DNA from 3 places in the Streptosporangium sp. 'caverna' genome. Region 1 is predicted to be linked to each of the others. Evidence: riboswitches for the same ligand, from Rfam matches in the RefSeq annotation. Region 1 holds a riboswitch; each other region holds the start of a gene.

Region 1 (2,856 bases):
CGTAGCCGAAGTTCTCACCGCCGCCGAAGGTGTGCACGGTGATGGTGACCGGCTCGGCCGCGGCAGAGGAGCCCCCGGCGTTCGCGGCGGGGGTTGCGGACTCACTCGAACCGCAGGAGGTAATCGCCAGGGCGGTGGCCGCCATGACTGCGACTGCGGCGAGTTTGCCATGTCGCGTGTTGTTCAACATTCCGGACCCCTCTCAGGTGGTCGCCCGAATCAGTGGGAGGTGGCAGCGCGGGGCCGGCCCCCGACAAACGCGGCCTGCGACGCAGCGGTTCCTCGATATGCTTTGGGAGCGCTCCCACGAAGAGTGGACGATAGGCAACCTGGACGTCAATATGCCGAAACTCAACCGTTACATCCAGCCGGTTTGTGGGTGATTAATGGGTATGAAGCCGACAAATCACCCAAGCGGGCAGTTGGGAGCGCTCCCATCTCATGCGCATACAGTCAGGGCATTCCGGCATGTGAAGGCCCTGGGATCCCGTTCGTGCCCATCCTCCGGGGCTCGCACGGCGTGCGTCGACCGCCTTCACCGTTATCTTTTCGTGTCTATTCTGAGACGGCATCGTGGCCGCATTTATGGCCGATCTGTGAATCTTTCACGGCCTTCGTCGCGCTTCGTGTTGGGCCAGGGCGCTTGATCGGATGGTTTCCGGTCGCGGCGCCCTGCCGCCGGAGGCCCGCCGCCGATCTCGTGCGCCCGGATCGGGGTGGTTTTCGAGTACGGTGCCGGGCTCAGGTACGGTTTCGAACGGCCTCGCCGGGGAGGCGCAGCCGGAGATTCGGCCGGGCGTTCAACCGGGTATCGCCCGTGCCCCGACCGGGGGCCGCCACCGGTGACGGCCCGGGTTCCGCCGCCTCCGTGGAGACAGCCGGCCGGACACCGGGAGCGGACATCCGAAAAGGAGCGCCGCTCGAATGAGCGGCGCTCCTTTTCGGATGTCTGTGGACCGTCTGAGGGGGATCAGCCGGTGTAGATCGGGTAGCCGTAGCCGACGACCTGGGACTTGGGCCGGACGCGCTCCGCGACCTTGCCGTTGCCCGTGTTGCCCTCGATCGTGGTGATCGTGCCGTTGCCGTTGTCCTTCTTCACGAACCCGACGTGGTCGATGCTGTCGAGGCTCTTGCTGCCGTCCCAGGCGAAGTAGACGACGGCGCCGGGCTTGGCGACGTCGCCCCACTGGTGGTTGGCCTTGAACCACTTGGCGTGGGCGACGGTGTAGGCGTCCCAGCCCATGGTGGGCCGGATGCCGGCCTGCTCACCGACCCAGGAGACGAACATCGCGCACCAGGGGGCGTCGGCGTAGGCGCGTACGGTACCGCCGCCGTCACGGGCGAGGGTCTCCTTGGCGCGGGGGGAGGCCATATACCAGGACTGGAACTTGGTCCCACCGCCCTGGGCGTTCTCGCTGATGCCGATCTGCTTCTCGGCGATGCTCAGGACCTGCTGGGCCGAGACCTTGGGGAGCCGTTCGGCCTCGATCTGGAGGGGAGACTTGGCGGCCTGGGCAGCCTGGGCGGCCTCGGCGGGAGGGGTGAGAGCGTGGGAGCTGGGGGGATCCGCCAGGGCGGGGGAGGCTGTGAGGGCCCCACCGGCGACGGCGATTGAGACGCCCGCGAGGACGCCTGCCAGGTGGTTACGCCGGAGGGCGGGTATAAGGCGATGCTTGGTCATACGGGGGTTCGACTCCTTGCGTCGCTTCCATTCCGCCTACCGGGTTAGCTGACGGGTTCGGGCTGGGAAGTGCCCTACGACGCGCGAACGCGTTGATTCACCCCAGAAACGTGGTTCCCCGGTTCCGCTGACTTCGCGGATTCGGCGGCCGTGCTCACCGGTTGGGCGGAGGGATCCGCCCAGGTGAGTTCGGTCGGGCAATGTGACGGCAATGCTTAGGTCCTAATCGGACTAGGCATTTCCTTCGAATAGGACGAACCTACGCCATCCGGACAGACGATTACAAATGCGACACATTGCCTTCGCTTGGGACAACGTCTGAAATCAGGCAAAGAAACGGCTGCTTTCCTGGACCGCCCCAGGCCCGGTTTTCTGGGTGTCCGGCGGCGAGCGCGTTCGCTGCGATCCAATGGGCTGCGATCAGTCCATGGGCCGAAAACAGCTATTTTTAAGGGGATCCCGGGCGATGTCGCCGATTGATGGATCATCGGATCGGGGCCGGGACGGCGTGGAATCGGATCCATTGGGGGGCCTCCGCAGGGAGTCAGATTTTTTCGAACACAGTGTCGAGTAAAGGTTTGACCGCAATAGGGTCGAGGCGCGGATTTTTTACCTTTGACCTGCATCTGCACTCCCCGCGCGGGGGTTAGCCCGGGTGGGCGTGACGCATCCGACTTCGCATCCGTCACACGTGTATCAGGCGGCTCACGCCTGGCTGGGACAGGCCTGTTGTCTCGTTGACATTCATTCGCCGCACGGAGCGGTCATCGTCCGGCGCTCCAATCGGAAACCCCTGTGGCGCCCTTTATGTAGTGCGCGGTTATGCGATGAGAGAAGAGTCGTGCTCGCGTTTGGGGCCGCGCCCGGAGTCGGTCGCCGCTGAGGTGCGCGGGACTTTACCAATTGAAAGTCGAGGACGCGGTGAAGGCGAGCGAGATGGCCGGAGATCGATTCATCGGTGCGGACTTCATGGGTTGAAGGTCAATGGCCCGGTGGCGGCAGCCCGGTGGCCGGACGGGGTTGGCGAACGGATCACGGAAAGCGATCTGGAGGGGTCTGGCCGGGTGATCGGCTGCCGTTGGTCCGTTGCGTCCTGGCGGTGAGGCCCGGCGGAAGGCGCGTCCGGTACGCGCCCGCACCATCGGCGGGCGACGGTTCGCGCACCGCCTGCACCG
Region 2 (2,856 bases), 2.0 Mb from region 1:
TACCGGATGTGCGGGCTTTCAACGCCACCGACCAGCGATCGATCGACAAGTCGACCACGTCAAGCCCCAAAATCAGTACATCGAGATATGGGTGTGGTCGAGGTGGTTGGCGGTGACGCCGCCGCGGTCGGACATGGCGCGCCAGCCGGAGCCGGTGTTGATGCGCTGGCGCCAGATCACGTATTTGACGCCCAGCTGGTCCTTGTTCTGGATGGCCCAGGCGGCGATCTCGTCACCGAGCTTGACGTGGGCCGCCGAGGGCATGGAGCCGCCGGTGCTCATCATGAAGTCGCAGGCGCGGCCGAGCGGGTGTTCGCCGCCGTCGTTCTCGGCCCGGTAACAGCCGACCGTGTAGGGCAGGTCGAAGCGTTTCCTGACGGCTTCGCGCATGATCCGGGTGCGGTCGGTGATGTTGTCGCTGCCGGTGGGGAGCTGGGGAGCCCAGCTTCCGTCGGGGAGGCGGCCGGAACCGGTGGGGACGAGCTGGTCGAGTTTGTGCTTGATGTCGCGGATCAGGCCCTCGGCTCCGTCGCGCTGAGACTGCACCTCCTTGACCTCCTCACCGATGTTCTCGGCGAGCCGGGCAGCCGTCTCCGCGGCCTTTTTCTTGCGCTCCAGACTGTCGGCGAAGCGCTGCAGGGAAGCACCTTGCTCGGCGGTGAGCTGCTCCATCACCGCGGCGCCGCCCAGGTCGGGGGTGGACAGCAACGTGGGCAGGTTTCCCGCGCTGCTCTGGTAGCGAAGCTGAGCGATGGAGCCGGCCTCTTTCTCGATCTCGGCGTAGACCGCCTCGATCTTGCTCAGGTCTTCCTTGGCGACCGCCTCAGCCTGCTGCGCTTTTTTAAGGGACTCGCGTTTGGCCGCGTAGGCCTCGATCAGCATGTCGACTTTTTTGTTGAGCTTGGCCAGGTCGGCCCGGAGCTCGGTCTCGGTTGGTTTGGGGGCCGCGAGACCCGCGTTCGCGGGGCCCAGCGCAATCGCGACCGCGGTGAGAACACCGACCGCGATGGTTGCATGACGACGGAACGTGAGGGACGTGACCGCCACGTACTCTCCTCTCTTCTGCCGACCGGGTTAGCTGACGGGTTCGGGCTAGAGGGAAAGCCCTTCCACCGAAGTGGATTCACCCCGGGTGCGATGGGTCCCCGGTTCCCAGGGCAGGCGCCCGGAATTAGGCATATCGACCGTTACGGCCGAGGCAAAATGGAGCTTAACGGCAAACCGAAGGTCATGTGAACCCAATACGCAACTAAAGAGTGATCAACTCGTGATCATTGTTGGATAGGCGTAGGGCCTTGCCGCGTCTGGGCCGCCGTTCCATACGGCCCCTGCGACTTCCACTGCCACCGGTGAGCCAGGCAGCGCACATCACCTTCCTGGGCCGCTACCGGTTCGACATCACCGCTAACGGCCCCGGCCAGGGCCTGCGCCCCCTTGTGACCCAGGCGCCGCCGGAGACGACGACCGACACGGCTGGACGAAGACGGCTGGTCTCACGGGCGATTCTGTACCGACTCGCACGTCCGTAGCGGCCTTGCCCGGTGTGCGTGTGTCACTCGGCACCTGCTGCGGTGCCCTCGGACCGTACGGTCCGGGCGCGCAGGTGTGCTCGCTCTCCCTGATGGCCCAGGAGACTGAGGATCTCGACGGGGTTCTCGTCGGCGTTGCCGAACCAGTGGGGGGTGCGGGTGTCGAATTCGGCGGCCTCTCCGGGGCCCATGATCAGGTCGTTGTCGCCCAGGACCAGGCGTAGGCGGCCGTCGAGGACGTAGATCCATTCGTATCCCTCGTGGCTGGACTGCTCGGGCTCGGGTGAGCGCATCCTGGGCGAGATGATCAGTTTGTAGGCTTGCAGGCTTCCTGCTCGTCGGGTGAGGGGCAGCATGGTCATGCCGTGGCGGGTGACGGGCTTGAGGTGCAGGCGGGGATCTCCGGTCTGCGGCGCCCCGATGAGTTCGCCGATGTCCACGCGCAGCTCGCGCGCCAGGGGGAGCAGAAGTTCCAGGGTGGGGCGGCGCTGACCGGTTTCCAGGCGGGAGAGCGTGCTCAGGGAGATCCCGGTGGACTGTGCCAGCGAGGTCAGCGACAGGTTGCGCTGAGTGCGCAGCCCTTTCAGTCGGGGTCCGACCGCCGCCATCGTCGATGCGATCTCTTCATCCATGCCCCTACCTTGCCACCGCAGCAAGAATCTTTGCGTGTCGGTTCAGGCGGCCTGACCATGTCACAGGCGCCCCGATGCGGGCGATGACGCAGGACAGGAGAGGTGTGATGACCCGAGGCAACTTGCCCACCGCCCCGGCGGGTGGGCCCGATACCGCGCCGGCGCCGCCGGCGGATGCGATGGTGAGCGTTCGGCGTGGCTCGGTGACGCCGGCCGTGGTGATCCTGGTGCTGACGCAGCTGATGTTCGTCGTGGACACCTCGATCGTGAACGTGGCCCTGCCCGATATCGGCCGCGATCTGGACTTCTCCAGCGCCGGTCTGTCCTGGGTTGTCACCGCCTACGCGCTGACCTTCGGCGGCCTGATTCTGCTCAGCGGCAAGGTCGGCTCCATGATCGGCCCCCGCCGGGCCCTTGTTCTCGGTGTGACGGTCTTTGTGATCGCCTCGATCGCCGGAGGTCTCGCCGGTTCGGCGGGACTGCTGGTGGCCGCGCGTGCCCTTCAGGGAGTGGGGGCTGCGGTGGCCGCGCCCAGTGTGATGGTCCTGCTCATGGGAATCACCGCGCCTGGCCCGCAGCGCTCGCGCGCGATGGCGATGTTCGTTCTCGCCGTCGGCGCCGGCGCAGCGGTCGGTCTGCTCGCGGGTGGAGTGCTGACGCAGACGCTGGGCTGGCAATGGGTGATGTTTGTCAAC
Region 3 (2,856 bases), 3.5 Mb from region 1:
GGGAGGGTTCTCCGCCTCCATCGCGTGGTACCGCGCCGGTGCCGGGACCATCGCCGTATCGGCCGCCGAGCGGCAACCCGAGCCGGAACATCGCATCGCCACACCGACCATCGTGCTGTGGCCCGAGCACGACCCGCTCTTCTCCCGTGACTGGTCCGACCGGCTGGCGGCCTTCTTCAGCGATGTCGAACTGCGGCCACTCGACGGGTCCGGCCACTTCACTCCCCTGGAACGCCCCGAAGAGTTCGCCGACGCCGTGACGACGGTCGGCTCCCAGCGCCCTTAACGACGCGATCCCACGGCCATCCCGTCAGTCCTACAGAACACACAATCATCATTGAAGGCCGATTGTGGTGACGAACCGCCTACCGAACATGGGTGTGGTGCGGCACTCTTCGCTGAAGAGAGGTATGCATTTCCTCGGAAGCGGCCGGAGACCTAACTAACGACGAATCGTTATTTACCGGGGCAATGCGGAGGGCAGAAGGGGCGGGGTCCACGTGGCACTCGGGCGAGTAATGACAGCATTCCCCATCGGGGATACGGAAGACCGTGAAGACTCCGTCACCGACGCGACGGCGGAGCAGCATGACAAGGCGCTGGCCGTCGTGCAGCGGCTGTTGAAGGCCCGGGGAGTTCGCGCCTACGCCGCCCACACGATCGGCCTCAGGCTGCTCGGGACCGGCGGTCTCCATCCGCTGGGGGAGAGCAGGCGATACGCCCCCGAGCTGATCGTCCACAGCGGCGCGGGATGGGTGTTCGCCACGGTGACCGTGGGGGCGCGTTCCGGCTGCTACCTGGTGTCCCTGTGGAACGGCTTCGACCTTCGGACGGTCAAGCGCGAGCACCCGGAAAAGGTCGCGGACCTGATCCTCTCGATCCGGCCCGAGGAGAGGGCCTGAAGGATGTCGTGGCGGCGGACACCTCAGGCGGGGCGGCCGAGGGCGCGCAGCTGATCGGGAGTCAGCGTGGAGATGTCCTGGTCGATGGGGGTTTCGGAATACTGGTGAATGGCCCAGGACTTCCAGTCGGCGGGCGGGGTGACGATGCCACCGCTGTAGAAGGCCACCCAGAGGGGATACTGGGCCAGGCCTGCGCCGTAGGTGTTGGCGAAGTTCCAGCTGCTGTAGACCATCGGCTTGACGCCGGTCTTGGCCTGGACACGGGCAAGCCAGGCCTTGGCCCAGGCGTTGACCTCACTGACGGACCTGCCGTCGGTGGTCTCCAGATCCAGTGCCAGCAGATCGCCGGGCTTGGCGGGCTGCTGGTTCACCACCGCGAGGAAGAAGTCAGCCTCGGCGATCGGGTTGTTGGCGGGATGAGCAAAGTGATAGGCGCCGCGCACGATGCCCTTCTTGGCCAGCTGGCTCCAGTGCCGGGCAAATGCCTTGTCGCGAAAATCCAGTCCCTCGGTGGCCTTGACGATGCCGAATTTGGCCGGGCTGGCATCCCAGTCATGGTCCGCCTGGTAATTGGAGACATCCTGGCCGTAGGTCGACACCTCGGCGCGGGCCCCGCTGAGGGAGGCGGTCTGCCCCAGGTTGACCGGCGCGGTGAGCGCCCTGGCCGAAGTCTGAACGGCACCGCTCACGGTCGTCGCGGAAAGGCTGGAGGCCAGGGCAGGGCTGGCGGCGAGAACCGCGCCGGCGACAACGGTCGCACCCATCGCGGACATGAGGGGACGGGGAAAACGATATTTGGACATGCGGGGATCAACTCCTTGCTTCCATGCCGCCTACCGGGTTAGCTGACGGGTTCGGGCGTGGAAGTGCCCTACACGACGCCATGTGGAATGGGCCGCGATTCACCCCAGAAGATTGGGTCCCCGGCTCCGTGAACGCACGGACTCGGCAGCCGCGCTCATCCCGCGACGGAAATCTCTGCGGGACGAGACCACGGTCTCGGTAATGATCAGAGCACTATCCGCGCCACAATTTGGCTGAGGCCATAACTTGGCTGGATATACGTATGCCCGAGATCCCGAAGGTAAGCGATGAGAGTCGAATGATGCAAGGCATCGTCATGTCGGCCTAACGAAATCCCTTACGGCATAGGCCTTTGATGAACAAATCTTTTACCTTTGGCAGGTGGGTTCGGGGCCTCGGAAAGCCCCATTCGGCCTTGAGATGCCGAGGCCAAGGGTGTCACCAGATACGAGCGTGTCACCAGATACGTGTGAGTCCTGTACGACCAGGTCAGAGACGCCGTCAAGGGCGCCGGACGTGGCAGGGAACCGCCCGTTCCCGTCACGAGAACATGTTGATGCCGACCACCGCTGCCGCGGCCGGCTTTCCGAGCTGGGCGGTCGACCTCCTTTTGTCGAGTGGTGAATCCGGTACCGCAGGCACGGCGGCAGAAAGCCGGGAACCCGGGCCGTTCAGCCCCCGTCCCGGGCCACCGTGATCGCCTCGACGAACCGGCGATATCTGGACAGCTCCCCGTCCACGGGTTCCAGCACGAGCTCGCGGGCGACCTGATCAACGCTCGCGCGGAGCGCCTTGGCCGCTCTGCGCGCGCGGCGCCGGCCACCGAGCCAGGCCGCCACCCGGGAGAGCAACGCGATCACCAGCCCGAGGAGGACGCCGCCGATCAGCAGGAAGGTGGGCCAGGGCAGATCGCCCACGGTCGGCAGGAACGGCTGCGGAAGCCGCAGATAGTCCATTCCGACCAGGCCGAGCAGCCATACCCCGCCCGCGATCATGGCCGCGAGCACCAGCCACTGCGCCAGCCCGACCGCCCGCCACCATCTGGGCCGCCTGGAGACTCCGAGCGTGGTGGCGGCCACGGCCCGGTCCAGACCGTCCTCCAGCTCGTCTCCGTGTGACCGCGCGGCCTGCCGTACGGCCACCGCCCACG

Evidence for each region. Region 1 has a riboswitch for cyclic di-AMP ahead of DKM19_RS29180 (CHAP domain-containing protein). Riboswitches for the same ligand answer to the same signal wherever they lie in the genome.
Region 2: it holds a riboswitch for cyclic di-AMP, as region 1 does, so the genes downstream of both, DKM19_RS20470 (hypothetical protein) here and DKM19_RS29180 (CHAP domain-containing protein) in region 1, are expected to answer to the same signal.
Region 3: it holds a riboswitch for cyclic di-AMP, as region 1 does, so the genes downstream of both, DKM19_RS43735 (glycoside hydrolase family 25 protein) here and DKM19_RS29180 (CHAP domain-containing protein) in region 1, are expected to answer to the same signal.

The regions. Positions count from the first base shown of each region.
Region 1 covers NZ_CP029711.1:6,659,489-6,662,344, reverse strand. Annotated here, with positions in the region: gene DKM19_RS29185 (ABC transporter substrate-binding protein) at 1-190, opposite strand, end outside; gene DKM19_RS29180 (CHAP domain-containing protein) at 971-1,681, opposite strand; cyclic di-AMP (ydaO/yuaA leader) riboswitch at 1,700-1,838, opposite strand.
Region 2 covers NZ_CP029711.1:4,633,827-4,636,682, forward strand. Annotated here, with positions in the region: gene DKM19_RS20470 (hypothetical protein) at 73-1,047, opposite strand; cyclic di-AMP (ydaO/yuaA leader) riboswitch at 1,049-1,188, opposite strand; gene DKM19_RS20475 (helix-turn-helix domain-containing protein) at 1,553-2,161, opposite strand; gene DKM19_RS20480 (MFS transporter) at 2,344-2,856, shown strand, end outside.
Region 3 covers NZ_CP029711.1:10,124,380-10,127,235, forward strand. Annotated here, with positions in the region: gene DKM19_RS43725 (alpha/beta fold hydrolase) at 1-286, shown strand, start outside; gene DKM19_RS43730 (hypothetical protein) at 519-902, shown strand; gene DKM19_RS43735 (glycoside hydrolase family 25 protein) at 926-1,705, opposite strand; cyclic di-AMP (ydaO/yuaA leader) riboswitch at 1,718-1,863, opposite strand; gene DKM19_RS43740 (GTPase family protein) at 2,378-2,856, opposite strand, start outside.